DNA from 2 places in the Chelativorans sp. AA-79 genome. Region 2 is predicted to be linked to the other one. Evidence: riboswitches for the same ligand, from Rfam matches in the RefSeq annotation. Region 2 holds a riboswitch; the other holds the start of a gene.
The links. Region 2 has a riboswitch for S-adenosylmethionine ahead of metA (homoserine O-succinyltransferase). Riboswitches for the same ligand answer to the same signal wherever they lie in the genome.
Positions count from the first base shown of each region.

Region 1 (15,689 bases), 1.1 Mb from region 2:
CAGAGGGATCAGCAGGACGAAGATCATTCCGTTCAGGACGGTCCGCCGCCAAATGCCCGGATCAACGGTTAGCGCATCGACATCCCGCCACAGCCCCGGCCGCGGAAGAAAGCGGGGGACCGAGCGGCGATAGGCGTAGTAAGCTGGTCCGTGAACGGTGGCAATGGCAGTGATGCCCGTCGGACATCGGGCGGCAGACGGTCTGCCTACGCTTCCTCGACGATGGCGGTAAACACGTATCCGCCCAGCCGCACCGTCTGCAGTAAGGCAGGCTCCTTGGGATCGGCCTCGATCTTCTGGCGAAGGCGGCTGATGTGGACGTCGATGCTGCGCTCGATCGGCCCGGCAAGTCCGGAATGCGTCGTCGAGAGTAGCTCTTCGCGCGTGATCACGCGACCCGGGTTCCGGCAAAAAGCCAGCAAGAGATCGAATTCCGTCGTCGTCAAAGCGATGCGCGCATTGCTCGGGTCGTGAAGTTGACGACGCACGGGATCGATCTGCCACCCATCGAACCGAAGCTTTCGTTGCGCGGTGTTCTTGACCATTCCATAAGAGGCCCTCCGCAAAAGACTGCGCACACGCGCGACGACCTCCCGGGGGCTGAATGGCTTCGTCACGTAATCGTCAGCGCCGACCTCCAGCCCGACGATCCTGTCGACCTCCTCGCCAAGCGCCGTCAGCAAAATGATCGGGATGGTCTTCTCGGAACGGATTTTCCTGCAGAGGCTCAGTCCGTCCTCGCCCGGCAGCATGACATCGAGGATGATGAGATCGAATGAATTGTTGCGCAGAAGCGACTGCATCACGCGGCCATCTTCCGCAACGGTCGGGATCATCCCGTTGTCCTGCATGGTCAGGGCAAGCAGATTTGCGATTTCCGAATCGTCCTCAACGATCAGGATCTGCGCATTTGCCGTATTCGGTTGCATGAAGCCTCTTGCCCCTGTTGGCGTAAAATGCACGCCGGAGAAAGTCAGGATATTTCGGTTTGTTAAATTTTGTTGCAGCGTTTCAACATGCCACGCTCCTCCAGGATTCGGGCGATTGTGAGTTTCGGCGCCCTGAACATGTCACCGGCGACGGTGAGAAGGCCGGATAGTGCATGGGCCGCCCGGCCTTCCATTCCACGCCACTTCCCAGCGGTAGCGCCACGCGGCGTCCGGTATGATCAGATCTCCGCCGACTGGAGGAAAGGCTTGAAGATCCGAGCGATCCGATCGCCGAAACCTGAAACGATGAGGTGGAGGGAGGGGATCACGATCAGGGAAAGAAGCGTGGAAGCCAGCAGCCCGCCGATGACGGCAATGGCCATGGGAGAGCGGAATTCGCCGCCATCCCCCATGCCGAGGGCGGAAGGGATCATGCCGCCGGTCATGGCAAGGGTCGTCATGACGATCGGGCGAACCCTTTCGGAGCAGGCCTCGATGATGGCCTCAAACCGCGGCAGCCCATGCGCCTCCCGCTCGATTGCGAAGTCCAGGAGCATGATGGCGTTCTTCGTAACGATGCCCATCAGCATCAGGATACCGATGACGACGGGCAGCGATATGGCGTTGCCGCTCAACCACAGCCCCACGGCGACACCGCCGATCGACAAGGGAAGAGAAGCCAGGATCGTCCACGGCGCCAGCACGCTGCCGAACAACAGGATCAGGACGACGAAAACCAGCATGATGCCCGATCCCATTGCCACCGCGAAGCTTTCGAAGACGGTGCCTTCCGTATCGGAGTCTCCTGTCGCCTGAAGGCGAACGCCTTCCGGCAGGTTCTTCACGCTCTCCAGCCGAAGCAGCCGCTCCATGCCCTGTCCGGATGTCAGACCGTCGGCCAAGTCCGCGCCGAGCTCGATCCGACGTTCGCGATCGAGCCGCTCGATGGCGGACATCGTTTCGTCGAAGCTGATGTCGACGATCGCCGATAGCGGGACGTGAGTTCCATCGTCGGAGGGCACGGTCAGCATTTCCAGCGTCGGAAGATCGTTTCGAGCATCTTGGTCGATGACCACGCGCACAGGGATCTGCCTGGCGCCATCGGTGAAGCTGGGCAAGCGGCTGTCGACATCGCCGACGGTGGACACGCGTATCGTCTGGGCAATCGCGGCCGGCGATACGCCGAGCATCGAGGCCTTGTCCGTCTGGACCTGCAGCTTGAGTTCCGGACGCATGGCGGTGTTGTCGATGGCGGGATCGACGAAGGCCCGATCGGCTGAAAGCTCCTCCACGATGGCGTTCGCTGCTTCCAGAGCCAGTTCCCCGTCGGTGCCCAGCACGGCAAACGACAGGTCGCGCCCGCCGCGCGTGTTGAGGAACCTCAACTTCACGTCGGGGATGGATGCGAGGCTTCTTTCGATATCGGCTTCAATCGCAAAGGATGAACGGCCCCGCTGCGTCTTGTGGAGAAGATCGATGAGGATGACGGCGTAGCGCACATCCTCCAGCCCCGTGATGCTCGACCCGGCACGGGCGAACACGCCCTCCACTTCCTGGAACTTGCCGATACGGCTTGCGATCTCATCGGACACCGCGCGCGTATCCTCCAAGGTGGAACCAGGCGGCAACTCGACCGAGAGGGTCAGGCGCCCGGTGTCTTCCTCCGGCAGAAAGGTGGTCGGTACCGACAACAGGGCGACCATGGCCAAGGCAAAGGAGCCGGCGGCAAGCCCCACCGTCGCCCACCGCCAGCGCAGGCTCATGCGCAACAGCCGCTCGTAGGCCAGGGTGAAGCGCCCCTTTTTCTCCTCAACGGGCGAGCTTCCGGTCATTAGATAGGCTGCCATGATCGGTGTTATGAGCCGCGCTACCAATAGCGAGAAGAAGACGGCAATGGCGACGGTCAGGCCGAATTCCCGGAAGTACAGGCCCACCTCGCCGCTCATGAACCCGACAGGCGCGAAGACGGCGATGATGGTGGCGGAGATGGCGATGACGGCCAGGCCGATTTCGTCGGAGGCGTCCAGCGCCGCCCGCAAGGCGGTCTTGCCCATGTCGCGATGGCGCACGACATTCTCGATTTCGACGATCGCATCGTCCACGAGTATTCCCGTCACCAATGTGATGGCCAGCAGGCTCAGGATATTGAGGGAAAAGCCCAGGAGCTCGATCGCGAAAAACGTCGGGATGATGGACAGGGGCAGCGCCACCGCGGCGATGATCGTCGCCCGCCAATCGCGCAAAAACAGAAAAACAATGACGACGGCAAGCGCGGCCCCCTCGAGCAATGTGCTCATGGCCGAACTGAAATTGCCGGCCGTATAGGCGGAATTGTCGTCCACGAGGCTGAAACGCACATCCGTGTCGCGCGCACTGAGCTCCGCCAGCGCCCTGGAGACCGCATCCGCGACGGAAACCTGGCTTGCACCTTGAGAGGGATAAACCGCAAAGCCCACGACATCCGAACCATCGAGCGTAGCGAAGGAACGCGCTTCCGCCACGCTATCGCGAACGCTTGCCAAATCCCCCAGCCGGATGGCCGCATGGGGAGAAAGCGCAATGCGCTGATCGGCAAGATCGGGCACCGTCTTTGCCGCCGCTACGGTCGTGACGGCCTGTTCACGGCCGCCCAGATCGCTTCTCCCACCGGAATTCTCGATCTGGGTCCGCAACAGGCTTTCGTTGATGGCGCTTGCGGTCAGCGAAAGCGCCTGCAGCCGGTCGGGATCGAGCTCGACGCGTATTTCCCGATCCGCCCCGCCGACGCGTTCGATCCGCCCCACGCCCGGCAAGCCTTGCAGACTACGGTTCACCACGTCGTCCACGTACCAGGACAGTTCGGCTACCGTCATGTCCGGACTGCTGACGGCATAGGTGACGACGGATTGAGCCTCCTCCTCGACCCGTTCGACAACCGGCTCATCGATGGTCGCGGGCAGGTCGGAGCGGATTTTTGCAACGGCATCGCGGACGTCCGTCATCGCCCGGTCCGGCGAAACCAGGCCCAATTCGAACTCGACGCTGGTCACGGACCGGGCCTGGCCAATGGTCGACGTGATCTTCTTGATGCCGGCGAGCGATGCGACGGCATCCTCGACCCTCCGCGTCACCTCGGTCTCAAGCTCCGCGGGCGTCGCGCCGGATTGTTCGATCGTGACGTTCACGAGCGGGGTTATGATGGTCGGGAAGTGGGTGATGGGCAGCCGGGAAAAGCTGTAGAGCCCCACGATCGTCAAAATCACGAAGAGCAGGTTCGACGGCAGAGGATTGCGGATGGCCCACGCCGAAATGTTCGCGTTCATCGACGGGCCATCCCTTCGGGCTGGTTCAGTGAGGCGGCTTGGGACACATTCCGTTGCACGTCGCCTTGTGCCGATACGACGACGGGCTCGACGCGATCCTGATCTTTCAGGAAGCCGCCCGCCTTCAGAACGATCATTTCATCGTCCTCGACACCCTCGACAATCTCGACGAGATCGCCTTGGCGCGAGCCGATCCTGACGTTCCGGATTTCCACGACATTGTCCCTGACGACATAGACGCTGTGGGAACCGCGCGTGCTTCTGACTGCCGTTTCCGGCAGGAGAACATTCGTCCGCGTCGACGTGTCGATGACGCCGCGTGCAAACACACCCGGAACGAGGCCTCCGCTCTCGTCGAGCTCGATATGAACGGTCCCGCTCCGCGTCTTCGGGTCCAGTTGGGCGGCGTTGAGCCGCACCGTGCCGGTGACAGGCGTGTCGCGGCCGGGAAGAGTAACTTGCGCACGCATCCCTTCGCGCAGCCGAACGAAGCTCACTTCCGTCACTTCCGCGACGAACTCTATCCTGCCGTCCTTCGCGATACGAAAGAGAGGAGCACCCGAATTCGAGGTCATGACGCCGATGCGGGCGTTTCGCTCCAGAATGAGGCCGGACGCAGGGGCGCGCAACGTGCTCCTCTCGAGCGTCAACTCGATCTCTTTTCTTTCCTGGACGATCAACTGTTCTTCGGCTTGCGCCAGTGCCAATGATTGTCGTGCAAGGGCGGTTTCCGCGACCGCGCGGTCATAGGCGTTCTGAGTGTCGTCCAGAATCTGCTCGGAAACGACCCCCTTCGACTGGAGCGCTTGGCTGCGCTCCAGCTTCTCGCGGGCTTCGCGCTCGGCAACGAGCGCAATTTCGACCTTGCTGGCCTCGACGGCCACGGCAGCTTTGGCGCGTAGAGCGCTCACCGCATTCTTGTCGAGGGCGAGAAGCGCATCGGTCTTGTCGAACTGGGCAAGGGGCTGGCCCTGTTCGACCCTTTGCCCAACCTCCACCAATATCTGCTGAATTTCCTGGCCCGTAGCCGAGGGATGCACCTGCGCCTCCTCACGCGCCGCAAGCGTTCCCACGACCGATACACGCTGCGTGACGTCGCCTCGCTTGGCGACAACGACCGTGACGGGCATCTGCTGCTGGGCCTGCGCAATGGGCATCAAGGCAGCAAATGCAAGCGAGGCAATGATCGCGCATCTGATAGACAGCCGCGGCTGACAAAATGGTTTGAACCACGCCTTTATATTCATGAAGCGACCTCTCTTCTCCTGCCTCCAGGCGAGATGAGCCCTCAGGCGAGCTCGGTCGCACCCTAGCGATCATGGAAGATCGCGGTATTGTATCGGGTTAAGATTTATTGCGCTTGAAATGGGACCGGCTCAATGCGTCCTCGGCTGAAGTGCGGCCAAGGGGGCCGAAGGCGCTCTTCTCTTGAGGCTCGACTGACAAGAGCAGCTTTTTGACCGGAAAAGTTCTTTCAGCTTTCAACAAGCAGGTTGGCATTCAGCGATCGGGTATGCCGTGGCGAATTGTGCGCCGAACTCCCCCGTGCGATCCGTCGTGCCGTTGGCGATGGATCGCGAACGGCCTTTCCGAGTTGAGGGTGCATGGACCGCATCCGCAATTTCCTGGCATTGCTGCGGGGCCAGCTTTGGGCGGTCCCTGCGCTCTTCGCGCTCGCTGCCGTCGGGCTGGCCTATGTGCTGCTAAACTACGGCGACCTCCTCAGTTCCGGCGGCCGGATCTGGTGGGTCTACAGCGGGGATGCAGGGACGGCGCGCGATCTTCTCGGCAGCCTCCTGTCCGGGCTGATGACGATGACATCGCTCGTCGTGTCGGTGACCTTCGTCATCCTTACGCTCGCGGCCAACCAGCTCGGCCCCCGTCTCATCTCCATTTTCATGGGCGATCGACAGATCCAGTCTGTCCTGGGGCTGTTCATCGGCACGATCCTCTATGTCATTCTGGTGCTCAGGACACTCGACGACACCCTCGGTTCGCAGGGCGTGCCCCATCTCGCCGTCACAATGGCGAGCGTACTGACGATTCTTTGCCTGCTGGCGCTCCTCTTCTACATTCACAAGATCGCCCGTTCCATCATCGCGGACAATGTGGTGGAGGCGGTTTCGCAAGAATTCCGCGAAACGCTGCGCGAAATCTTGCCCGACCGCGACAGCGACGAGAGCGCTGTGAAGCAACCGTTTCGCGGGCGGCGCTGGCCACTCGGCATCCGGAGGATCGGTTACGTGCAGGTGGTGGACTATGGCCGCCTCCTTTCCCTCGCCTGCGAGGCCGATATCTGGATTGCGGTGAATGTCCGGGCCGGACATTTTTTGCTGCTAGAGGGCGAGCACCTCGACATCTACGGCGAGGCCGCTCCCGACGAGGCACTGCAGGAGCGGATCCGATCGGCCTTCACAGTCGGAACCGAGCGCACGCCTGCCCAGGATCCGGAGCAAGGGATTCGACAGCTGGTCGAGATCGCCACGAGAGCGCTCTCCCCTGGCACAAACGACCCGTTCACCGCGATCGCGGTGATCGACAGGCTGGGAGCGGCTTTCGAGGAGATCTTTGCGCGCCACGTGCAGCCCCACGCAATGCGCGACGGCAGCGGTGAGATCCGGGTCGTGGCCGACCGCAGCGACATCGCCGGCCTGCTTGCTGCAGCATTTCATCCGATAAGGCAGGCCGGCAAGGCCCATCCCGCGATCCTGATCCGGATGGCGGATGTTATGGCCGACCTTGCCTGCGGCACCAGGAACGCGGTTCACCGCGAGGCCCTGTTGGGTCAGCTTCAACGGCTTGCTGAAACGGCCGCACTTGGACAGTCCGCTCAACAGGACCGGCAGGACATCCTGGCGAGGATCGAGCATGCCAAGCAAGCCCTGACAAGGGGGCGTCTCCAGCCGCCGGGCAAAAATGGCTTCTGAATACCGGGCGCCAGCAGGAAAACGCTTTCTCCGCCGCAAAGGGGAGAAAGCGCGTACGGGCTTCAACCAGAAAGCCCAGCCAAGTAGCCGCCGAGCGTCTTGGCGGACGCGATTGCAGCCTGAAGCCGCTTGCATGAAAGCCTGAAAGCAACCCTCGCGCCACCATAGAGATCGCCAAGTGCGTCGGCGCTTGTCAACCGGCTAGCCACTGGTCGTCGAAGGAATCCGGGCGATGACCTTGATCTCGAAATCGAAGCCGGCAAGCCAATTGACACCCACCGCGGTCCAGTTCGGATAGGGCGGTTCGCCGATCTCTTCCGCGCGGACGGCCAGCACCGATTCGATCTGCTCATCCGGATTGGTGTGGAATGTGGTGACGTCGACAACGTCGTCGAAGCTACATCCGGCGGCGGCCAGGACCGCGCGCAGATTGGCGAAGGCGCGACGAACCTGATCCTCGAATAGGGGTTCGGGCGAGCCGTCTTCACGGCTCCCGACCTGACCCGACACGAAGAGAAGATCACCGGAGCGAATGGCCGCGGAATAGCGATGAATGTCGTACAGCGCGTGGCGGCTTGCCGGATAGACGGCGTCACGTGCGGGCATTTTCGTTCCTTTCTTTCCTGAAAAGGGAGTGGTGCAGAGGCGGGGACATGTATCGGGATCGAGGGGTGGAGCTGCATGACGGCGTCGTGCAGCCCTGGATCAGCGAGGCAGAATGGATCACAGCCGCGCCAGTTCCTCCTCGGTGAAATCCGCCGCCACTGCGATGTCCTTCTGCCTGTCGAGTTCCTCGATGCGCCCGACGAGTGCCCTGCGGATGCCGGCATAGGCTTCGGCACCGAGCACCAGCCGCTTCGGAAGTGGACCATCCTGATCGGCAAGTCTGATCATTGCGTCCGTCATGCGGTCAGGGTCGCCTTTGATCACCCAGGAGCTACCGAGCGCCTCGCGGATCTGATCGGCGGGGGTTCCCTCATAGGCCGCGAGCGGCTCGGTTCGCGCGAGATTGCCGCCGAACCCGGTCCGCGCCGGCCCGGGTTCCACCAGGGTGAACTCGATCTTGAAGGGAGCGGTCTCCTGCGCCACGGACTCGACGAACCCCTCGATACCCCACTTGGTCGCGTGATAGAGACTGAACGCCGGATAGGCGATCTGGCCTCCTTCGCTCGACACCTGCAGAATCCGGCCGCCACCCTGATTGCGCAGATGCGGCAACGCTGCCTGGATGAGCGTGATCGAGCCGATGAGATTGGTGTCGATGATATCCCGCACCTGCACATCATCAGCCTCTTCCGCCGCGCCGAACAAGCCGTAGCCGGCATTGCTGACGATGATGTCGATGCGTGCGGACGCGGCGAAGGCCCTGTCGACTGCGGCACGGACCGAGCTCTGGTCCTTGAGGTCCATCGCGACGATGCCAAGCCGCTCAGGGTAGCGGGAACGCAGGTCGGCAAGCGCATTCTCGCTGCGGCTGGTGCCGACGACGCGGTCGCCCCTGGTCAGGGCCTTCTCCGCCAGCAGCCGGCCTAGGCCGGACGACACGCCCGTTATGAGCCAGATCTTTTCCATCTTTCATACCTCCGAATTGGACACAGGCCGGAGATAGGGCAATTGCATTACGCACATTAGACATTGAAATCGGTATGAGATGATGCAAAAACCCCACCAATGCCTCGCCCGACGCTCAACGACCTCACCGCCTTCGTGGCGGTGGCCACGCATCGCAGCTTCCGCCGCGCGGCGGACGAGATCGGCACGGCACCTTCCACATTGAGCCACGCGATGCGCGCGCTCGAGGAACGCATGGGCGTGCGCCTTCTGAACCGCACCACACGCAGCGTCTCGCCGACGGAAGCCGGGTTCCGGTTGCTCGGCCGCCTGCAGCCGGCGCTCGCCACGCTGGACGAGGCGCTCGACAGCGTCGCAGGATTCCGGGGCAATGTCGCAGGAACCGTCCGCATCAATGCGCCGCGATTGGTGGCGGGGCTTCTCGTGCGCGAGGTGCTTCCGCAGATGGCGGAGCGCCATCCGGACGTGACAGTGGACATCGTCGTCGAGGGGCGGCTCATCGATATCGTGTCCGGCGGGTTCGATGCCGGCGTGCGCCTCCTCGGATCGGTCGCCAAGGACATGATCGCCGTGCCGTTTGCACGCCCGTTGACGTTCATCTGTGTCGCCTCGCCCGCCTATCTCGATCGCTTCGGCGAGCCAGGAACCCCCGAGGAATTGCCACGCCACCATTGCATCGGCCACCGCATGCCCAGCGGCAAATTCTATCGATGGGAGTTCGAACGCGCCGGCCAGGAACTGGTGATGGACGCAAACGGCCCCATCGTCCTCGATGACGAGGAACTGATGGTCGAAGCCGCAATTAAAGGGCTGGGCATCGCCTATGTGGCGGATTGGGCCGCAGAAGCGGCCCTGTCCGACGGCCGGCTGCGCAAGATCCTGACCGCGTGGATGCCCGCTGCGGAAGAGGTTGCGGTCTACTACCCCGGACATCGTGCCGTGCCACCGGCACTGCGGGCTTTTCTCGATGTGGTGAAGGACCTGCGGAAGGAAGAACCTTAAACTGGATCAACGAAGCAGCATCCGGGCAATACCGACGGCATGTTCCGCGGGTGGGGTTTCCCGCACCGTTGCCTCCAGGCCTCTGACATCCGCGAACTCCATCGAAGCGAGGAAGAGACGGTCAGACCCTCGCGAGCGCCTGTTCGATGTCCTTGAGCAGGTCGTCCGCGTCCTCAAGCCCGAGCGACAAACGGAGTGTTCCCTGCCGGATGCCCGCTTCGAGCCGCGCTTCCTCCGAAAGGTTCTTGTGCGTGGTGGTCGCGGGATGGGTGATCAGGCTCTTGGCATCGCCGAGATTGTTGGAGATGCGGATGATTTCCAATGCGTTGGAGAAGGCGAAGGCCGCCTGCTTTCCGCCCTTGAGATCAAGGCAGACGAGCGTCGAGCCGCCCTTCATCTGGCGTCGCACGAGATCCGCCTGCGGGTGGTCGGGCCGGCCGGGATAGATCACGCGGGAGACTTTCGGATGCTCGGCCAGGTAATCGGCCACGCGTCCCGCGCTTTCCATCTGCTGGCGCACGCGCACGGGGAGGGTCTCCAGCCCTTTCAGCAGCGTCCAGGCGTTGAAGGGCGAAAGGCTGGGCCCGGTGTGGCGGAAATAGTCGTGCAGGTTCTCGTCGATCCATTCCTTGTCGGAAAGCACGATGCCGCCGAGACACCGCCCCTGGCCGTCGATATGCTTGGTGGCGGAATAGACCACCACGTGGGCGCCGAGCTCCAGCGGCTTCTGCAGCAGCGGCGTGGCGAAGACATTGTCCACCACCAGCCGCGCGCCAGTGCTGTCGGCGAGCTTCGCGATACCCGCGATGTCGCAGACCTCGAGCGTCGGGTTGGTCGGGCTTTCAAGGAAAAAGAGCTTCGTGTTCGGGCGTACGGCCTCTTCCCACGCATCGAGCTTCGATCCGTCGACAAGCGTCGTCTCGATGCCGTAGCGCGGCATCAGCGTCTCCACCACCCAGCGGCAGGAGCCAAAGAGCGCGCGGGCCGCCACGACGTGGTCGCCGACCTTCACCGAGCAGAGAAGCGCGGCGGCGACCGCGGCCATGCCGGAGGCGGTGGCGCGGGCATCCTCGGCGCCTTCGAGCGCGCACATGCGGCTCTCGAACATGTCCACAGTGGGATTGGCATAGCGGGAATAGATGAAGCCCGGATCCTCGCCCTTGAAGCGGGCTTCGGCCGCCTCGGCGGTCTCATAGACGAAACCCTGGGTCAGATAGAGAGCTTCCGAGGTCTCACCGAAGGGCGAACGCAGCGTGCCGCCATGAACGAGGCGGGTTTGAGGCTTCCAGTCGTCGTTGAATCTCTTCGTCATCGCTCTGCTCAACAAAAAACCGGCCGCGGAAAGCCGGTCGAGCATCGAGCGCGGCCTTTTAGCGACTTCTTTAACGTGGCTGCAAGCCGACCGGCCAAATCACCACGGGATAAATGTCCTTTAGCCCCGGCTTTCGCTTGCGTCAATCGCGGTGCACAGTAAAGGTCCGGTCAAGTTTCTCAAGGGGGAAGGATTGGCAAGCACAGGCATCCTGCCGGATAAGGAGATCGCGGCACTGTTCGAGAGCGGTGCGCTTACCGCGCCACGCCCGCTCGATCCGGACCAGGTGCAGCCCGCGAGCCTCGATCTGCGCCTGGGCGCGGTGGCTTATCGCGTGCGCGCGAGCTTTCTGCCCGGCCCCGGTTCCCGCGTGGCCGAAAAGCTGGAGCGGCTGAGGCTGCACGAAATTCCCCTGGATGACGGCGCGGTGCTGGAGACCGGCTGCGTCTACATCGTGCCGCTCACGGAAAGCCTCGTCCTTCCCGCCGATGTCTCCGCCTCGGCCAACCCGAAAAGCTCCACGGGGCGGCTCGACATCTTCACCCGCGTGATGACGGATCACGGGCAGGAGTTCGACAAGATCGCCGCCGGCTATTCCGGCCCGCTTTATCTGGAGGTGAGCCCGCGCACTTTCCCGATCGTCGTGCGCCCCGGCTCGCGCCTGTCGCAGATCCGCTTCCGCCGCGGCAATGCGCTGCTCACCGAGAGCGATCTCGCCGATCTTCATGAGCGGGAGACGCTGGTGGCGGCCGAACGGCCCAGTATCTCAGGCGGAGGAATAGCACTCTCCATCGACCTCGAAGGCGGGCCCGACGGGCTCGTCGGCTACCGCGCCAAGCACCACACGAGCCTGATCGACGTTGACCGCAAGGCAGCTCACGAGATCCACGACTTTTGGGAACCGCTCTACAATCACGGCTCGAAGGATCTCATTCTCGACCCGGACGAGTTCTATATCCTCGTCTCGCGCGAAGCTGTGCACGTGCCCCCGGCATACGCCGCCGAAATGACGCCGTTTGACCCGTTGGTGGGTGAATTCCGGGTCCACTATGCCGGCTTCTTCGATCCCGGATTCGGGCATTCCGCTGCCGGGGGCACGGGCAGCCGCGCGGTTCTCGAAGTGCGCAGCCACGAAGTGCCGTTCATCCTGGAGCACGGGCAAATCGTCGGGCGGCTGGTCTATGAACGCATGAGCGCACTTCCAAGCTCGCTTTACGGGGCGGATCTCAAGTCAAACTATCAGGGCCAGGCGCTGAAGCTCTCCAAGCACTTCCGCTAAAGCAGCGCCGACCGGCCTCAGGAGAGGGGCCGGGCGATCAGCTTGCGGTAGAGATGCCAGCTCGCATGCCCCAGGATGGGCAGGACGACCGCGAGCCCGGCAAAGAGCGGCACCATGCCGATCACGAGCAGCACGGCCACGATCAGTCCCCAAGCCAGGATTTCCAAGGGGTTGCGCATGAAAGCCCTGACCGAGCTGTGGACCGCCGCATAGGCTCCCACGTCGCGATCGAGCAGTAGCGGAAAGGCGACGACACTCGCCGCCAGCGCGATCACGGCGAAGACGAGGCCGACGGCATTGCCAAGAATGATCAGTATCCAGCCTTCCCGCGTCGTGAAGACGTCGCGCACGAACGCGCCCGTTTCCGGTGGAACAGACCCGAAGAGCACATTGTAGAGCGCGCTTGCGGCGTAGAGCCAGAGAAGGAAGATGACGGCGAGCAGCATCCCTACCACCGCAATCGAGTAACGGGCGGGGGAGCGGCGTACTTCCAGCGCATGCCGCCATGAGGTCTCGATCCCCATTTCGCGCCTTCGGCTGATCTCGTAGAGGCCGATCGCGGCGAAGGGGCCCACCAGTGCGAAACCCGCCATCAGCGGATAGAGGAGCGGTAGTGCGTTGTTGCCTGAGGTCCAGTAGGCAAAGATGATGCCTGCGACCGGATAGATCAGCGCCACGAAGGCATAATGGGAGGGTTTTTCCCAAAAGTCCTCGGCGCCCCTCCTCAGGCAGTCGGAAAGGTCGCTCATCCGAATCTTGCGCACGGCGGGATAGACCAGCCTCTCGCTGGCGCCGGCGATGACGTGGAACTCGGCCATTGTCCATTTCCTCCACGCTAGTTGGGGCGGAAGCGGTTCCCGGCGTGAAGTCGAACGGAAGCTGCGAGGCCGCTATCCGCCTGTCCCGAAGATATAACGCCTTCAGCCGCCCTTGTCGCCCCTTCGGGTCCACACAAAGGTTTGAGCAGCGGCTTGACAGGGCGCGGGCGAAAGGCAATCTACAGGAGCGCGCGGGTGTAGTTCAGTGGTAGAACGCAAGCTTCCCAAGCTTGATGTCGTGGGTTCGATCCCCATCGCCCGCTCCAGACAATTTCAAGCAACTGCTCAACTCGCTGCATTGCGGTGTCTCGTATACCGCAATGGGAGGCCTGCTTCGCGAATTCGAAGCGCTGCGGAACCGGAACCTAACGAAACGCCCTCGCTGCCAGCACGATGCGTGCGACGGCGGTGTAAAGCGTGAGCGCGGCGAAGAGATAGGCGAGTATCGGGAACCAGGCGGGCAGCAGGCAGACGAGCAGGAAGAAGATCAGCGTTTCGCCCGCCTCCGCAAGTCCGACCGTGAAAAAGAAACTCTTCTCACCGCGGATGAGGGTCATCAGGCGCCGCTTTTCCGCGATGGTCGCGTAGGCGAGGAAGCTTGCACCGTTCACGTAGAAGGAAAAAAGCAGTACGGCGCCAGAAACGGCGTTGGCGGCGGGATCATGGATGACGAAGGCCAGGGGAATCGCCCCGTAGAAGACGAAGTCGAGCACGATATCGAGATATCCGCCCAAATCCGTACGGCCTTTGAGATGGGCTACCGCACCGTCGAGCCCGTCGCCCAGACGGCTCAGGAGGATGAGCGCGATCGCCAGCCAGAACCACCCGACGACCACCGCGGCGCCGGCGCAAAGACCGACCAGAAGACTTGCGATGGTGACCGCATTCGCAGAGATCCCCTCGTTGGCCAGTCGCGCGCCGATTGCCATGAGAAGAGGCTCCAGTTTCCGTCGTCCCCAGCCGTCGATCACGCGCAATTCCCCGCTCATACCATCGGCATTGATCTATAGCCTTGCGGGATACATATCACCTGTCACAATGTCGTCATGCGCTGCCGGGGGCCGGAAGCCAGCCTGAGGTGGACCATGTACAGGGCCGTTACTCACGATATCGAGGTGTCCGTAGAGCCGTTCTTCCTGCCGGATCACTCCGAGCCGGAGGAGAACCGCTATGTCTGGGCCTATCAGGTGACGATCGCCAATCATTCAAGGGAGAGCGTCAAGGTGCTTGCGCGTTACTGGCACATCACCGACGCCATGGGTCGCGTGCAGGAAGTGCGCGGCGAAGGCGTGGTCGGTGAACAGCCGGAGATCGAGCCGGGTAACAGCTTCCGCTACACGTCGGGCTGCCCGCTCTCCACCTCCTCCGGCATCATGGTAGGGCACTACACGATGGAGACCGACGACGGCGAGATGCTGGAGGTGGACATCCCCGCCTTCTCACTCGATTTTCCGGGCGACGAGGTGTCGGTGAATTGAAAGACGTCGGGTGAATAGGGGCGATCGCCGCCTCATTCTTGCCCGCCGGTGAGACGTAGGATCAAGCTTGGGGGGTCCCATTCGCATCAAGGCCGGTGACAAGGTGCGGTCGAAGCAATAGCCGCTCCTACTCCTCGAACTCCTTGGGATCGAAAAGATATTCCTTGGAACAAAATTCACAGTTGACGCGGATGACGCCCTCCTGCGTGCTCTCCTCGATCTCCTCGGCGGTAAAGCCGTCGAGGATCGACTTGATCTTCTCGCGCGAGCAGGAGCAGTTGTCGATCACGTCCACGCCCCCGAAAACGCGCACGCCCTGCTCGTGGAACAGGCGGTAGAGCAGCCGTTCCGCGCCCACGGTGGGATCGAGCAGTTCATCGATCTCCACTGTGTCGAGGAGCGCCAGCGCCTCCTGCCAGGCATTGTCCTCGGGATGGCCGTTGCCGGGATCGTCCTCGTCGCCATCCCCGCCTGGAAGATCCGCCATGCGAGCGCGCTCTGGCGCGGAAGGCAGGAACTGGATCAGGACGCCGCCAGCGCGCCAGCGCTCTTCAGCACCCTCACCGGGCGTGACGATGCGCGCCACGCCCAGCCGAACCTCGGTAGGAATCTGCTCCGATTGGCGGAAATAGGTGCGTGCGACGTCTTCCAGCGTCGACCCGTCGAGTTGGACAATGCCCTGATAGCGCTGGGTGTAGGGGCCCTGATCAATGGTAAGCGCCAGCACGCCTTCACCGAGAAGCGCCTCGGGCGAGGCCTCACCGCGGGCGACGGCCTCGGCGAGCCGCTCCTCGTCGAAGCGAGCATAGGCGCGCACGGAGCCGGGCGTGGAGAAATCCGCCACCAGCATGTCGACCGGCCCGTCGGAGCGTGTCTGGACAATGAACTTGCCGTCGAATTTCAGCGAGCTGCCGAGCAGGATCGTGAGCACGATGACCTCCGCGAGCAGGCGGGAGACCGGCTCCGGATAGGCATGGCGCGCCAGGATCTGGTCGAGCATCGGCCCGACCTGAACGGCACGGCCGCGCACGTCCAGGGCCTCCACGTCGAAGGGAACGACATGGTCGTCG
Region 1 covers NZ_CP120361.1:4,928,809-4,944,497, forward strand. Annotated here, with positions in the region: gene PVE73_RS23965 (response regulator transcription factor) at 207-929, opposite strand; gene PVE73_RS23970 (efflux RND transporter permease subunit) at 1,169-4,231, opposite strand; gene PVE73_RS23975 (efflux RND transporter periplasmic adaptor subunit) at 4,228-5,388, opposite strand; gene PVE73_RS23980 (DUF2254 domain-containing protein) at 5,836-7,158, shown strand; gene PVE73_RS23985 (RidA family protein) at 7,360-7,764, opposite strand; gene PVE73_RS23990 (SDR family oxidoreductase) at 7,882-8,730, opposite strand; gene PVE73_RS23995 (LysR family transcriptional regulator) at 8,830-9,732, shown strand; gene PVE73_RS24000 (O-succinylhomoserine sulfhydrylase) at 9,854-11,044, opposite strand; SAM riboswitch at 11,083-11,160, opposite strand; gene PVE73_RS24005 (2'-deoxycytidine 5'-triphosphate deaminase) at 11,238-12,323, shown strand; gene PVE73_RS24010 (DUF2189 domain-containing protein) at 12,341-13,141, opposite strand; tRNA gene PVE73_RS24015 (tRNA-Gly) at 13,333-13,407, shown strand; gene PVE73_RS24020 (CDP-alcohol phosphatidyltransferase family protein) at 13,507-14,112, opposite strand; gene apaG (Co2+/Mg2+ efflux protein ApaG) at 14,227-14,619, shown strand; gene PVE73_RS24030 (Hsp33 family molecular chaperone) at 14,747-15,689, opposite strand, start outside.
Region 1: linked by a shared signal. The riboswitch ahead of PVE73_RS24000 (O-succinylhomoserine sulfhydrylase) and the one ahead of metA (homoserine O-succinyltransferase) in region 2 are both predicted to bind S-adenosylmethionine.

Region 2 (15,689 bases):
TCCTGGCCGCCGACGGCGTCATGAGCCTGCGCAGCGGCGTCCGCGAACAGCAGAACTGGCGCTTCTCGGTCATTCCCGACGAGCCGCCGCAGATCCGTTTCGTGGAGGATCCGAAGCGGGCGGTGAACGGCGCGCTGGAACTCGCCTACGAAATCGAGGACGATTACGGCGTGGCGAGCGCGGAGGCCAGGTTCGTGCCGACCGAGGCCGATCCAGACGCGCATCCGCTGTTCGAGGCACCGGAAATGCCGCTCACCCTGCCGCGCGGGGGCGACCGCAAGGCGGCCAAGACGTCGCGCGACCTGACTGAGCACCCATGGGCAGGCTCCGAGGTGGAGCTCTCTCTGTCCGCGACCGATGCGGCCGACCAGACGAGTGAGAGCGAGACGAAGAGGTTCAGTCTGCCGGAGCGGATCTTCACCAATCCGCTCGCCCGTTCGGTGATCGAACAGCGGCGCGTTCTGGCGCTCGACGCCCAGAAGAAACCGCGTGTGCTTTCCCTCATGGACGCCGTGCTTCTGTGGCCGGAAGAGACCTTCACAGAGCCGACGCACTTCCTTCTCCTCTCGGCCGTGCGCTCGCGCCTTTCCGGCGCGCGGAGCGACGATGCGCTGCGCGATGTGGTGAACGAGCTTTGGGAGATCGCGCTCATCATCGAGGACGGCGACCTCACCGCCGCCGAAAAGCGTCTGCGCCAGGCGCAGGAGGCTTTGAAGCAGGCGCTGGAGAACGGCGCCAGCGACGAGGAGATCGCGGAGCTGATGCAGGAGCTGCGCGAGGCGATGCAGGAGTTCATGCGCGAGTTTGCCGAGCGCGCCATGCAGAACCCACAGATGTCGCAGAACCCGAACATGGAGATGCTTAGCCAGAACGATCTGGAGCGCATGCTCGATCAGATCGAGGATCTCGCGAGATCGGGCGCGCGCGACCAGGCGCAGGATCTGCTCTCCCAGCTCGAAAACATGATGAACAACCTGCAGATGGCCCAACCCCAGCAGGGTCAGGGGCAGCAGCAGTCGGAGATGCGCCAGCAGATGGACCAACTGGGCGAGCTCCTGCGCCGCCAGCAGGAACTCATGAACGAGACCTTCCGGCTCGATCAGCAGCAGCGCGGTCAACAGGGCGAGCAAGGGCAACAGGGTCAGCAAGGCCAGCAGGGACAGATGGGCCAGCAAGGCCAGGGACGGCCGCCCGGCCAGGGACGGCCGCCCGGCCAGGGACAGGGCCAAGGTCAGGGCCAGGGCCAGGGCATGTCCCCGGAGGAACTCGCCGATGCCCTGCGCGGGCTGCAGGAGGGCCAGGGCGGGCTCCGGCAGGACCTGGAGAGCCTGATGGAAGGGCTGCGCGGCCTCGGCATCGAGCCCGGAGAAGGATTCGGCGAAGCGGGTGAAGCCATGGGCGAGGCCGAGGGCGCGCTCGGCGAAGGTCAGGGCGAGCGGGCCGTGGGCGAGCAGGGCCGTGCGCTCGAAGCACTGCGCCGCGGCGCCCAGGACATGATGAACCAGATGCAGGCCATGCAGGGCGAACAGGGCGGCCAGGGCCAGCAGGGCACCCGCCAGGGCAATTTCGGGCGCGACCCGCTGGGCCGTCCGCGGGCGACGACCGGGCCGGATTTCGGTGACGACGTCCAGGTGCCGGACGAGATCGACCGGCAGCGCGCGCGAGAGATCCTGGATGCGATCCGCCGCCGTCTCGGCGATGCTCTCAGTCCCGAGCTGGAGCGCGAATATCTGGAGCGCCTCCTCGATATGCAGTGAAGGCGCGCGGCGCCATCGCCGCACCGACCCGCTTCGCGGGCGCCTCTTTGCCGCGTGCGAAGGCGGGGACACACCCGTCCCAAGGTCGCAGGCATACCCCCCAATGGAAATCTTTTTGGCACTCGCAAGGGATGAGTGCTAATTTTTCCTTGCAGACCTCTTGAAGCTGGATTCAGGCACAACCAAATTTTTCGCGCGCGGCGCCATGACGGGCCGCGTACCGCGCCGGCGGGCCGGCGCGGGAGGTGCTTCGAAACTGTTTGTCCAGGAGGAAGACATGAAGTTCCGTCCTTTGCATGACCGCCTGCTTGTCCGCCGCATCGAGGCGGAGGAGAAGACGGCGGGAGGGGTGATCATTCCCGACACCGCGAAGGAGAAACCGCAGGAAGGCGAGGTGCTGGCCGTCGGCCCCGGCGCTCGCGACGAGAAGGGCACGCTCGTGCCTCTCGAGGTGAAGGTCGGCGACCGCATCCTGTTCGGCAAGTGGTCCGGCACGGAAATCCGGCTGCAGGGCGAGGATCTCCTCATCATGAAGGAAAGCGACGTGCTCGGCATTCTCGACCAGGAAGCCGAGGCGAAGAAGGCCGCCTAGCGCATCGGTCCGAAAATCGGAGCGATTTTTCGGAAAGCCCGATGCGCAGAACGAAAGAGTTCTTCCATCAGTCGAATGCTGCCTATGAAGGAGTGTTGAAATGGCTGCCAAAGACGTGAAGTTCCATGCCGATGCCCGCGAACGCATGCTCAAGGGCGTCGATATCCTCGCCAATGCCGTAAAGGTCACCCTCGGTCCCAAGGGCCGCAACGTCGTTCTCGACAAGTCCTTCGGCGCTCCGCGCATCACCAAGGATGGTGTGACGGTCGCCAAGGAGATCGAGCTCGAGGACAAGTTCGAGAATATGGGCGCGCAGATGGTGCGCGAAGTGGCGTCCAAGACCAATGACGCCGCCGGCGACGGCACCACCACCGCGACCATTCTCGCCCAGGCCATCGTAAAGGAAGGTGCCAAGGCGGTCGCCTCCGGCATGAACCCGATGGACCTGAAGCGCGGCATCGACAAGGCGGTCGCCGCCGTCGTCGAAGAGCTCAAGAAGAACGCCCGCAAGGTCACCCGCAACGACGAGATCGCCCAGGTCGGCACCATCTCGGCCAATGGCGATCAGGAGATCGGCCGCTTCCTCGCCCAGGCGATGGAAAAGGTCGGCAATGAGGGCGTCATCACGGTCGAGGAGGCCAAGACCGCGGAGACCGAGCTCGAAGTGGTGGAAGGCATGCAGTTCGACCGGGGCTATCTCTCCCCCTATTTCATCACCAACCAGGAGAAAATGCGTGTCGAGCTGGATGAGCCCTATGTGCTCATCCACGAAAAGAAGCTTTCGAACCTCCAGTCGCTGCTTCCCGTGCTCGAGGCCGTGGTGCAGTCCGGCAAGCCGCTGCTCATCATCGCCGAGGATGTCGAGGGCGAGGCGCTCGCCACGCTGGTCGTCAACAAGCTGCGCGGCGGCCTCAAGGTTGCCGCGGTGAAGGCGCCGGGCTTCGGCGACCGCCGCAAGGCCATGCTGCAGGATATCGCGATCCTGACAGGCGGTACGGCCATTTCCGAGGACCTCGGCATCAAGCTCGAGAATGTCACGATCGAGATGCTCGGCCGCGCCAAGAAGGTGGTGATCGAGAAGGAGAACACCACGATCGTGGACGGCGCCGGCTCCAAGGCCGAGATCGAAGGGCGCGTGGCGCAGATCAAGGCGCAGATCGAGGAGACCACCTCCGACTACGATCGCGAGAAGCTGCAGGAGCGTCTTGCCAAGCTCGCCGGTGGCGTCGCGGTGATCCGCGTCGGCGGGTCGACCGAGGTCGAGGTGAAGGAGCGCAAGGACCGCGTCGACGACGCCATGCATGCCACCCGCGCAGCCGTCGAGGAAGGCCTTCTGCCCGGCGGCGGCGTGGCGCTGCTGCGCGCGTCCAAAGCGCTGGACGCCGTCAGCGGCGAGAACGAGGACCAGAAGGTCGGCATCAACATCGTGCGCCGCGCCATCGAGGCCCCCATCCGGCAGATCGCCGAGAATGCGGGCGCGGAAGGCTCCATCATCGTCGGCAAGCTGCGCGAGAAGTCCGAGTTCGGCCATGGCTGGAACGCGCAGACCGGTGAATATGGCGACCTCTTCCAGATGGGCGTCGTCGATCCGGTGAAAGTGGTGCGCACCGCGCTGCAGGATGCGGCTTCCGTCGCGGGCCTGCTGATCACCACGGAGGCGATGGTGGCCGACCGGCCGAAGAAGGAAACCGCCCCGGCGATGCCCGCCGGCGCCGGCATGGATTTCTGAGCCGGCTAAATTTATCGTGCATCGGGCGCGGCCGCCCTCCGGCCGCGCCTTTTTTCTTCGTGCTTGAAGACACCATGCTCCCAACACCCCCTCTGGCCGGCAAGGCTATAGAGGGGGCCTGTTCTTCAGTATCCCGCGTCAAGCCGCCAGGGCCTTGCCCACGCGATCGCGGATCTCGGCCAGTGAGAAGGGCTTGTTGACCACGCCCAGCACCGTGCCGTCCAGTTCGGCCGCACGCTCCTGCTGGTCGGCGAAGCCGGTCATGAGCAGGAGCTTGAGGCCGGGGAAGGTCTTGGCCGCCGTGCGCGCCATCTCGATCCCGTCCATGGCGGGCATGCGGATGTCGGACAAGACGAGATCGAAGGCGCCGGACGCCTTCTCGATCTTGTCGAGCGCATCGGCCCCGTCCTCCGCCATGTCCACCATGTGGCCGGCGGCGGCGAGAGCGCGTGCGGTGAATGTCCGGACCGAAAGGTCGTCGTCAACGATCAGAAGCTTTGCCATGGGGCGATTGTCTCCGGCAATTGTTGACGTTCGCTGAACGGAGCGCAAGAAGCCGCCTCAGGCGTCGCCTTTCACGACACCCACGAAGGGCAGTTCGCGGAAGGCATGCGCCACGTCCATTCCGTAGCCGACCACGAAATAGTCAGGGCATTCGAACCCGACGAAATCGGCTTCGAGGGTCGCCTGCCGCCGCGAGCGCTTGTCGAGCAGCACCGCGATCGAGACGGACCTCGCACCGCGCGAAAGCATGAGGTCGCGCGTGAATTTCAGCGTCTTTCCGGATTCGAGTATGTCGTCGACAAGCAGGATGTCGCGCCCGCTCACGTCGTTGTCGATGTCGCGCAGCACCTTGACGTCGCCGCTCGTGGTGCCCGCGCCGTAGCTCGAGATCATGATGAATTCGACCTCGGGCGAGATCCCCGCGTCATGCATGGCGCGGATCAGATCGGCGGCGAAGATGAAGGAGCCCTTCAGGACCGAAACCACGAGCAGGTCGTGGTGGTCGCGCGCGGCGATTTGTTTGGCAAGTTCCAGATTGCGCTGCGCGATGGCGGACGCCGAGTAGAGGACCTCGATTTGCTTGCCACGGACCACAGGCATCGTGCGGCTTGCTCCCTGAAGGTGACTGCAACAGATTTCCCGCCATCCTTAGGAACGGCCGGAAGCATGGAGAAGGCGACATGCCCGCCCGCCGCGAGCGGTTGCCCGCTTGTCCCCAGGAAATAATGCGCAATGCGGCCGTTGTCGCTCAAAATATCGTCGCAGCCTGGCCGAACGCCGCATGCCCGCCGCTGACCCAGAACGCGCCGGCCACGAGCAGGAGCGCGCCGATCCAGAGGATGGCCCGGCCGGCACGGGAAGGATCGCGGGGAAGCCCCCTGCCGCGCCGGAGGATCTCGAGGCCCGCCACGCCTGCCGGAGCACCCGCGGCCGGTAAGCCGGACCGCCTCCCGGAGGCTCTCACCAGCGTCTCGAATTCCGCGTCGAGAATGCTGTCGTCCTTGCCGTGCGGATCAGCCCGGCGGGTGGAAGCAGCACTCACGAGAAGCTCGCCCGAAACGGGGCGCAGTCCACTTTTTCCCATCGGGGCAGAACCGTTTTCCGCTGATCTGCGCCGTTTGTAGGCCGCAGTGGTTAATGTTTCACGATTTCGCTGTTTTCGCCTGGATGTTAATCGGGCATTAACCATAAAAGCCAAAGGTGGTTCGCGCGTCTCGGGCCGCCGTCATCGTCGCCGCGGCTGGTTCATCCGCTCCGAAAAAGCGCAGGTCAGTACACGTGATTCGCTTCGAGAATGTGGGCTTGAGATACGGGATGGGCCCGGAGGTGCTCCGTGACGTCTCGTTCCAGCTGCCGGAGCGGTCCTTCCAGTTCCTGAGCGGCCCTTCGGGTACGGGCAAGACGACGCTGCTCAGGCTCCTCTTCATGTCGCTCAAGCCCACGCGCGGGCTCATCACCATTTTCGGCAAGGACCGTTCGCGCATCACGCGCGAGGAGCTACCGCTCCTGCGCCGGCGCATCGGCGTCGTGTTCCAGGATTTCCGCCTCCTCGACCACCTCACCACCTATGAGAACGTGGCCCTGCCGCTGCGCGTGCGCGGACGGGAGGAGGCGGGCTATCGCAGCGACGTGGTCGAGCTGCTGAAATGGGTCGGGCTCGGCGACCGCATGCACGTCTTCCCGCCGGTGCTTTCGGGCGGCGAAAAGCAGCGCGCCGCGATCGCCCGCGCGCTGATCGAGCAGCCGCAGATCCTGCTCGCCGACGAGCCCACCGGCAATGTCGATCCGCAGCTCGCCCGCCGCCTGCTGCGTCTCCTGATCGAGCTCAACCGCCTGGGCACCGCCGTGGTGATCGCGACACATGACGTGGGGCTCATGGAGCAGGTCGATGCGCGCCGGATGATCCTTTCGGGCGGAAGGCTTCAGATCTATGATTAGGTCGATGGCCGCCAGGGACCAGGCGATCCGCCTCGTGGAGAAGGTCGGCGTCATGAAGCGACAGGCCGCTGCGCGCCGGGCGCGCAGGCAGAACCCGATCGTGCCGCCCGACAATGTCGCCGGGCGGGCGATGGTGCTCGTCATCGCCATCATGACCTTTCTCTCCTGCCTCACGCTCGGCGCGGTCACGCTGGTGCGCGACACCGCCGCTGTCTGGCAGACGCAGATCGCGCGCGAGGCGACGATCCAGATCAAGCCCGTGGAGGGGCTGGACATGGAGGCCGCGCTGGCGGATGCACGGCACGTGGCCGCCGGCTATGCGGGCGTGCAAAGCGCCAGCATCGTCGATCGCCAGGCCACCGCGCGGCTCTTGGAACCCTGGCTCGGACCGGGCCTCGACATCGACGAATTGCCGGTGCCGCGGCTCATCATCGTGACGATCGATCCGGCGGAGCGGCCGGATTTCGCGGCGATGCGGGCAGAGCTTGCCGGGGCGGTGCCGAGCGCCATCCTCGACGATCACCGCACCTGGGTCGACCGGCTGGTGGCCATGGCGCGCACCACCGTCACGATCGGCATCGGCGTTCTCGTCCTGATGCTGTCTGCGACCGCGCTCACGGTCATCTTCGCGACCCGCGGCGCGATGGCCGGCAACGGGCATGTGATCGAGGTCCTGCACTTCGTCGGGGCGGAGGCGCAGCTCATCGCCCGCGAGTTCCGCCGCCACTTCCTGCTGGCCGGTTCGCGCGGTGCGGCCGCGGGCGGCGTGGCCGCGGTCATCGTGTTCGTCATCTTCTCCTGGTGGTCGTCGCACAATGTCGCCACGCCGGAGGGAGACCAGGCCTCCGCCCTGTTCGGCAACTTCTCCATCGGGCTGTCGGGCTATCTCGGCGTGGGGCTTGTGGTGGTGCTCATCGCGGTTTTGACGGCGGCCACCTCGCACATCACGGTGATCACCTATCTCAGGCGCATCGAGACATGACGGCTCAGCAATTCTCACGAGCCGATTCGTGCGGTAACGCTTTGTGCTCCAACGCAAGCCGCGCGGACTCGCCCTTGCCGCAATTGCAGGTTACCTATGGGAAGATGACGGGAATTGCAGTCTCACAATTGGGCAGTGGCCTGCGCCGCCCACGCCGCGCGAGGGTGGCCTTGCGCGCTCTCACCGCCGGTTTCCTCCTGTCCTGCGCGGCATTCGTCACCGGTTTCGCCTTCTTCGCCGATCACGTCGCGCGCCTGCAGGCGCCGGCTACGCTCAATCCCGCCGACGGCATCGTGGTGCTGACGGGCGGCCAGTCGCGCATCGATACAGGCATGGACCTGCTTGCGGCGGGGAAGGGCAAGCGCCTGCTCATCAGCGGCGTCAACCCGATCGCCCGCGCCGACGATCTGAGGCTTGCGACCGGCGGCGACCGCACCCTGTTCAACTGCTGCGTGGATATCGACCGGGCTGCCCTCAACACGATCGGCAATGCCCAGGAAAGCGCGAAGTGGGTCAGCGCCAATACCTTTGGCAGCATCATCGTCGTCACGAACAACTACCACATGCCGCGCAGCCTGCTCGAAATGCGGCGGATCCTTCCCAAGGCCGATCTCCAGCCTTATCCCGTGGTGAACACACCGCTCGACGACGGCGCCTGGATGAGCGATCCGGACGCGCTCAGGGTGCTGGTCACCGAGTATGCCAAGTATCTCTACGCCCTCGCGCGGGGCCTCCTGCCGGCGAACAGCGCGGCCGAGTTCCCTGGCACCGTCAGCGCGGCCGTGGCACACAAGTAAGTTCTTCCCATTCTGCTCTTTACAACGGGCCTGCTTGCGGTAACCAACGGCTGGCGGCGCCGTCCGCGTCTTGTTCGGGATCCCGCATGCTGTATCTCCGCTCCCTGGCCTTCAATTTCGTCTTCTATGCGAATCTCGTCGTCCAGATGATCTTCTGGACGCCCCTCTACTTCCTGTTGCCGCGCAAGAAGGCGTGGTTCGTGCCGAAGGTCTGGGCCGCGTCCTGCCTGTGGCTGCACCGGGTTATCGCGGGCACGCGGGCGGAGATCTCCGGCATCGAGAACCTGCCGCAGGGCTCCTGCATCATTGCTCCCAAGCACCAGTCCTTCTGGGACACCATCGCCTTCCTGCCCTGGATTCCCGATGCGCTCTACATCTTGAAGCGGGAGCTCATGTGGATTCCGCTTTTCGGCTGGTACGTCGCCAAGATGCGCATGATCCCCATCGACCGCGGCAGCCGTTCCAAGGCGCTCCGGCAGGCCGTGAAGACCGGCCGGGAGCTGATGAAGGAGAACCGTCAGCTTATCATCTATCCCGAGGGCACCCGCCGCCCGCCGGGCGCGGAGCCCGCCTATAAATACGGCATCGTGGAACTCTACGCCCAGCTCAAGGTGCCGGTCGTGCCGGTCGCGCATGTGGCCGGCCTTTACTGGCCGCGGCGGAAATTCCTGCGCTATCCGGGCGTGATCCGCGCGCGCTTCCTGCCGCCGATCGAGCCCGGCCTTACGCGCGAGGCGTTTCTGGAGCGTCTCGTCCGCGAGACCGAGGCGGCCTGCGACGCACTGCTCCTGGAGGCGGCGAAAGGGCCGAACCCGCCGCCCTTGCCTGAAACGGCGCGGAAAAGGCTCGCGGAGCTTGGCGCAGCAGTGGAGTCCGAGGCGGCCCGGGGCTGAGAGGCTCCAATCAGAGCGTCCGGCGCTCCGGCGCCGAGGGCGCAATACGCTTCGCCACCACCTCCAACCAGTGGTCGCGAATGCCGAGCGCTTTCAGATGGTCGACCGTGTTGATCACATAGTCCTCATTGCGGCCCGACTGCCCGACGGCGCCCGAGACCCGTGCGGCCGCCTGTTCGGGCTCCATGCGCCCGGCATATTGCGGGTGGGCGCGGTCGACCACATAGGTGAGCCCTTCGACGATCGGCCCGCCTTCCAGCCTGATGGGCAGGCGGCGCTCGAGATAGACATTGGTCACCAGTTCGCGCTCGCGCAGATAGGCGATGACCTCGTTCGCGAGTTCGCCCGGAACGGAAAAGGCCAAGCCAAGGCAGGAGCCGCCCCTGTCGAGGCCCAGAACGAGCCCCGGCCGGTCCGGCGTGCCGCGATGCACGTGGGAATGCACGCAAAGTGCGCGGCGATAGCCGAACAGCCGCGCCTTGCGTGTTTCCACATGGGCAAAACCCGGGCGCCACATGAGAGACCCGTAGCCAAAGACCCAAAAATTGTCCATTTCCCCTGACTTCTGCCTTGATCGTGCTGGGCGGGAACTGATTCGGTTAGCGGGAGCAACGGTATGGCGTCAAGGACAAGCTCGCGTTTCGGCCGGCGCATCCTGTGGCTAGCAATCGCGATCGTCCTGGTCTGCGCGGCTTACACCGGTGCCTGGTTCTATGCGGCGCGCATGCTCGAATCCCGTGCAGTCGCCGTTCTGGAGAAGGTGAACGGAGGCGGTGTGCGCGCATTCTGCGAAGAGCCGCAGGCGAGGGGCTTTCCCTTCCGCATCGGCCTTTTCTGCAAGAGCATCTTCTATGAGAACATCCATGACGGCGTCTCCGTCCGCGCAGGGCAGCTTCGGTCCGCGGCCCATGTCTACCAGCCCTTCCGGGTGCTGAGCGAGGTGGACGGCCCCGCTTCCATCATGACGCCCTTCACGGTCCCCTTGCGGGCGCAGTGGGGAAGTTTGCGCGCCAGCACCAGGCTCACGCGCCCTCTGCCGGAAACCGTCTCGGTAGAAGGCAAGGCCGTTCGCGTCTCGGCGGAGGAGGGTGGCGGGACGCTGCTCGCGGAGATGGACGACCTTCAGGTGCATGCCCGGCAGAGGGAGGCCGATCTCGAAGCCGCGCTCAGCTTCCGCAATCTCCGGGTGGGCGAGGAGATCGTGACCGGTCTTCCGGCGCTCGAGGGCAGGATGCTCTTGCTCGTGACCGATGGTGTTGCGCTTGTCCAGAACAGGACAAGGAGCCTGCGCGGGCAGTCCCTCACCATCGAGGAGATGGTTGTCGGCCTCGCCGGCCAAAGGGCGGAGGTCTCGCTTTCCGGCCCGATCTCGGTTGATGATGAAGGACTGATCGATGCCGAGCTGTCCGTCGGCATCGATGATCCTGCGGCGGTCGCGGAGCAGGTGGCCCGGATCTTTCCCGATGAGCGCGACCAGATCATGGCCGCTTCCGGCATGGTCGGAGGGTTCGCGGGCGCACCGCTTCAGATCCGCATCGTGAGCGGCAGGATCTTTCTCGGCTTCATCCCGCTCGGCACCATCCCGCCGGTCGACTAGCCAGGCTTCATCTGTCAGCGGTGCAGCACCGCGCTTCTGATTTGGCGTCAGAAGGGGCGGGAGACCCAGCCATGGGAATAGAAATCGCCCCTCCGGAATTTTTCTCACCCGCCAACCCTCTGTTCCCACTCGCTATTCGCTGTTTCGCCACTCGCTCATCGCACTCTTTTTCTCCCCATCCCCTCAGCCCGTATTATTCTTTCCCCATCGCTCTCGCGGGAACCGGATGCGCACCGGGTGTTCGGGAGGGCGGCGGAAACCTCCCTCCCCAGGATCGGAACCTGGGGATCCGAGGGCCCGCGACAGGCCGGCGGTGCCGGGGCGGTGGGTGTGAGACGCCGTTTCCGGAAAAACGGATGCTGGTGAGAGACGGCATCGCGGAAACCGCGGAGAAGCCGCTAGGGCTCTCCTTCGGCCCGGCCAAGACCACCCCCTTCATTGGGTGCAGCCGGGAAGGAGAAGGGTCCGAGTGATCGGCCGAGGTCGGGACAGACTCCGGCGGGGCGCATTGGGAGCGCCTTTTTTATTTTTGTGGCGCGAACGGTGCGCCCCGCTTCCCAAACCAATCAATGGCCAGACGCGAAAGCGGGCGTGGCGACGGTGAGGCACGGCTTGATGTTCGGATCACGGAAACGACGACGCGAAGGAGCGGCACCGCGAAGTGAGGCGGCGCCCGATCGACCGCGCGTCGTGCGGCCGGCCGCAACGCCTAATCGCCTTCGAGCTTCGGCGGGTGAGCGACGACCTGCCGGCCGAAATCCGGCGCGTCCACTTCCTGGCCGGCCTCGATGATGGAGCGGCGGACCGCACGGGTGCGTGCGAAGAGTTCGAACAGCTTTTCGCCGTCGCCCCAGCGGATGGCCCGCTGCAAGGCGGAAAGGTCCTCGGAGAAGCGCGCCAGCATCTCCAGTATGGCGTCCTTGTTGTGCAGGCAAACGTCGCGCCACATTGTGGGATCGGAGGCGGCGAGGCGGGTGAAGTCGCGGAAGCCGGAGGCCGAGTATTTGATCACCTCTGACTTGGTCACCGTCTCCAGGTCGTCCGCGGTGCCGACGATGTTGTAGGCGATGATGTGCGGCAGGTGCGAGACGATGGCGAGCACCATGTCGTGGTGCTCCGGGTCCATGCGGTCGACCCTCGAGCCGCAGCGCTCCCAGAACCGGGTGAGGCGTTCGAGAGCCTCCTCGTCCGTTGCCGGAAGGGGGGTGAGGATGCACCAGCGTCCTTCAAAGAGTTCGGCGAAGCCTGCATCCGGGCCGGAATGCTCGGTGCCGGCGATCGGATGGCCGGGAATGAAGTGCACGGTGCCCGGCAGTTTCGGCGCCATCTGCTGGATGACGGAGGATTTCGTCGAGCCCACATCGCTCACGATCGCGCCAGGCTTGAGCGCCCCCGCGATCTCCGCGGCCACGTCGCCCGAAGCTCCCACGGGTACGGAGACGATCACCAGATCGGCATCGGTCACGGCCTCGGCAGCCGAGCTGAAATATGCGTCGCCCAGGTCGAGCGCGCGGGCGCGCGCCAGCGTCTCCGGGTGCCGTGTCGAGATGGCGACAGTCCCTGCCAACCCCTCCCGGCGGACGACGCGTGCGATCGACGAGCCGATCAGCCCGATGCCGACAAGGGCGATCTTGTCAAAAAGCGGGTCGGCCACGGCTCACCTGCCCAGGAACTCGGCGAGGGTGGCGATCACGCCGCGATTGGCCTCCTCGGGCCCGACGGTGAGTCGCAGGGCGTTGGGAAGCCCGTAGCCCGCAACCCGGCGCAATATATAGCCGCGTGCGGTGAGAAACGCGTCCGCCTCCTCGGCCGTCCTGCCGCCGTTTTCCGGGAAATGGATCAGCAGGAAATTGCCCACGCTCGGCGTCACGCGCAGCCCGAGCTTGGTGATCTCGTCGGTCAGCCACGTGCGCCAGGTTTCGTTGAAGGCGACCGCCTGCTCCACATGCGCCTTGTCGCGGATCGCGGCCGCGCCCGCCTCGATGGCGATCGCGTTGACGTTGAATGGGCCGCGCACGCGATTGACCGCGTCCACCACATGGGCCGGCGCGTACATCCAGCCGATGCGCAGGCCGGCAAGCCCGTGGATCTTGGAAAAGGTGCGTGTCATGACGACGTTTTCGCTCGAAGAGACGAGCTCGACGCCTGCCTCGTAGTCGTTGCGGCGGACATATTCCGCATAGGCTGCGTCGAGCACCAGCAGCACATGCCTGGGCAGGCCGGCCCGCAGGCGCTTCACCTCGTCCACCGGCAGGTAGGTGCCGGTCGGATTGTTGGGATTGGCGAGGAAGACGATCTTCGTACGCTCCGTCACCGCCGCCAGGATGGCGTCGACATCGGCGCGCTCGTCCGTCTCCTCGGCCACGACCGGCACGCCTCCCGCGGCCAGGATCTGGATCTTGTAGATCAGGAAGCCATGCTCGGTGAAGATGCCCTCGTCGCCGGGCTTCACATAGGTCTGCGCCAGCAGGCCCAAAAGCTCGTCCGAGCCGTTGGAGCACAGGATGTTCGCGGGATTGAGGCCGTGCGCCTGCGCGATCGCCTCGCGCAGCTTCGTGGCGGAACCGTCCGGGTATCGGTCAAGATGCCGGCTCGCCTCCCGGACCGCTTCCAGCGCGGCCGGCGAGGGGCCGAGCGGCGTCTCGTTCGAGGAGAGTTTCCAAACCTTTGCCGCGCCGGGCACGCTTTCGCGGCCGGGAACATAGGCGGCGATGTCCATGACGCCGGGCTTGGGCTGCGGACGGTCGAGCGAAGTCATCGGGCAGTTCCATTAGATCGAGGCCGCTTGCTTTAGCCCATGAACTGCGTTGACGCAAAGGGTCGGCCGGCTTAAATACTCGATAACTCCGTGGTGATTTGGCCGGTCGGCTTGCAGCCACGTTAAAGAAGTCGCTAAAAGGCCGTTGCGTATATGTTCGCAAGGACCGGCCGCGATTTCGCCGCCGGTCTTTTTGTTTTGGAGCCTGTGTGATGCCAATCAAGATTCCCGACCAGCTTCCCGCCCGTGAAGTGCTTACGCGCGAGGGCGTATCCATCATGGATGAGGAGACGGCGCTGCGTCAGGACATCCGCCCGCTTCAGATCGGGCTCCTCAACCTCATGCCCAACAAGATCCGCACGGAAACGCAGTTCGCCCGCCTGATCGGCGCCACGCCCCTGCAGGTGGAACTGACGCTGGTGCGCATCGGCAACCACAAGGCCAGGAACACGCCCGAAGAGCACCTCATCTCCTTCTACCAGACCTGGGAGGAGGTCGCGGCGCGAAAGTTCGACGGCTTCATCGTCACCGGTGCGCCCGTGGAGCTTCTGCCCTTCGAGGACGTCACCTACTGGGACGAACTGGCGCGCATCTTCGATTGGACGACATCCAACGTGCATTCCTCCTTCTTCATCTGCTGGGGGGCGATGGCGGCCGCCTGGCATTTCCATCGCATTCCGAAGCACAAGCTCGAGAAAAAGGCCTTTGGCGTGTTCCGGCACCAGAACAACGCTCCGGCCTCCCCCTACCTTGCCGGCTTTTCGGACGACTTCTCCATTCCCGTCTCGCGCTGGACCGAGGTGCGCGCGTCCGACATTCCCACAGGGGTGGGTCTGGAGCTGCTCATGGAATCGGATGTGACCGGCCCCTGCCTGCTGACGGAAAAGACCGGCAACCGGCTCTACATGTTCAATCACATCGAATACGACTCCACCTCGCTCAAGGAGGAGTATGATCGCGACGTGGCCGCCGGCGTGCCGGTCGAGGTGCCGCACGCCTACTTTCCGGAAGACGACCCAAGCCGTCCGCCGCTCAACCGCTGGCGCTCGCACGCCCATCTGCTCTTCGGCAACTGGATCAACCAGGTCTACCAGACCACGCCATACCGCCTGGAGAAGATCGGCACGAGCTTGCAACTGGCCTTGTCCTGAGCGGTCGGGCAGCGCTCGCCGCGCGGCAGCTTCAAGAGCCTCGGAGGAGGGCTGCCGCGTCCTGCATGATCGATGTCGTCAGCTCTTTCGCCGGCATCGGTTTCGCCAGCGCCGCCGCCTGCCCGGCCCAGAGCGGCGAGAAATCGCCGGAGCCTGAGCCCTCCGCCGCCTTGCGCAGCGGCATCACCGCGGTGGTGGCCAGAGGAAAGGCGGGTGCCTCGGCGCTGATCGGGCCCACCTCGCGGACGATGCGGTTGACGAGTCCGCGCGCTGGCCGGCCGGTGAAGACGTTGGTGAGCACCGTGCGGTCGTCACGCGCCCTGGCGAGAGCTTCCCGATGCGCCGGCCCGGCCAGCGCTTCCGGAGACTGCAGATAGGCCGTGCCGACCTGCACTGCCGAAGCCCCGAGCATGAAGGCCGCCGCAACGCCGCGCCCGTCGGAGATGCCGCCCGCGGCGATCACGGGCACGGACACCGCGTCCACCACCTGCGGCACCAGCGCCATGGTTCCCGGCTGCGTGGCGATATCGTCCTCCAGGAAGATGCCCCGATGCCCCCCGGCCTCGGCGCCTTGGGCGATGATGGCGTCGCAGCCGCGCTCCTCCAGCCAGCGGGCCTCGGCCACGGTCGTAGCGGAGGAGATGATCTTCGCGCCCGTCTCCCGCACGCGGTCGAGCAACGCCTCTTCGGGCAGACCGAAATGGAAGCTCACCACCTCCGGCCGGCACTCCTCGACAATGGCGCAGGCTTCCTCGCTGAAGGGATTGCGGCCGCCGCCCGCGGGTGGGGACTCCGGATCGAGGCCGAATTCGGCATAATAGGGTGCGAGCCGCCTGCGCCAGCCCGCTTCGCGATCGGGGTCCGGCTCCGGTGGCGTATGGCAGAAGAAATTGAGGTTGACAGGTCTGTTCACGCGTTGACGCATGATGCCGAGTTCGGTGCGGATCTGGTCCGGCGAGAGCATGGCGCAGGGAAGCGAACCGAGCCCGCC
Region 2 covers NZ_CP120361.1:693,692-709,380, forward strand. Annotated here, with positions in the region: gene PVE73_RS03535 (TIGR02302 family protein) at 1-1,757, shown strand, start outside; gene PVE73_RS03540 (co-chaperone GroES) at 2,035-2,349, shown strand; gene groL (chaperonin GroEL) at 2,450-4,078, shown strand; gene PVE73_RS03550 (response regulator) at 4,217-4,582, opposite strand; gene hpt (hypoxanthine phosphoribosyltransferase) at 4,640-5,182, opposite strand; gene PVE73_RS03560 (hypothetical protein) at 5,331-5,666, opposite strand; gene ftsE (cell division ATP-binding protein FtsE) at 5,861-6,520, shown strand; gene PVE73_RS03570 (ABC transporter permease) at 6,573-7,502, shown strand; gene PVE73_RS03575 (YdcF family protein) at 7,673-8,299, shown strand; gene PVE73_RS03580 (1-acyl-sn-glycerol-3-phosphate acyltransferase) at 8,386-9,192, shown strand; gene PVE73_RS03585 (gamma-glutamylcyclotransferase) at 9,203-9,745, opposite strand; gene PVE73_RS03590 (DUF2125 domain-containing protein) at 9,809-10,789, shown strand; gene PVE73_RS03595 (prephenate/arogenate dehydrogenase family protein) at 11,499-12,443, opposite strand; gene hisC (histidinol-phosphate transaminase) at 12,447-13,547, opposite strand; SAM riboswitch at 13,628-13,705, shown strand; gene metA (homoserine O-succinyltransferase) at 13,760-14,698, shown strand; gene PVE73_RS03610 (nitronate monooxygenase family protein) at 14,730-15,689, opposite strand, start outside.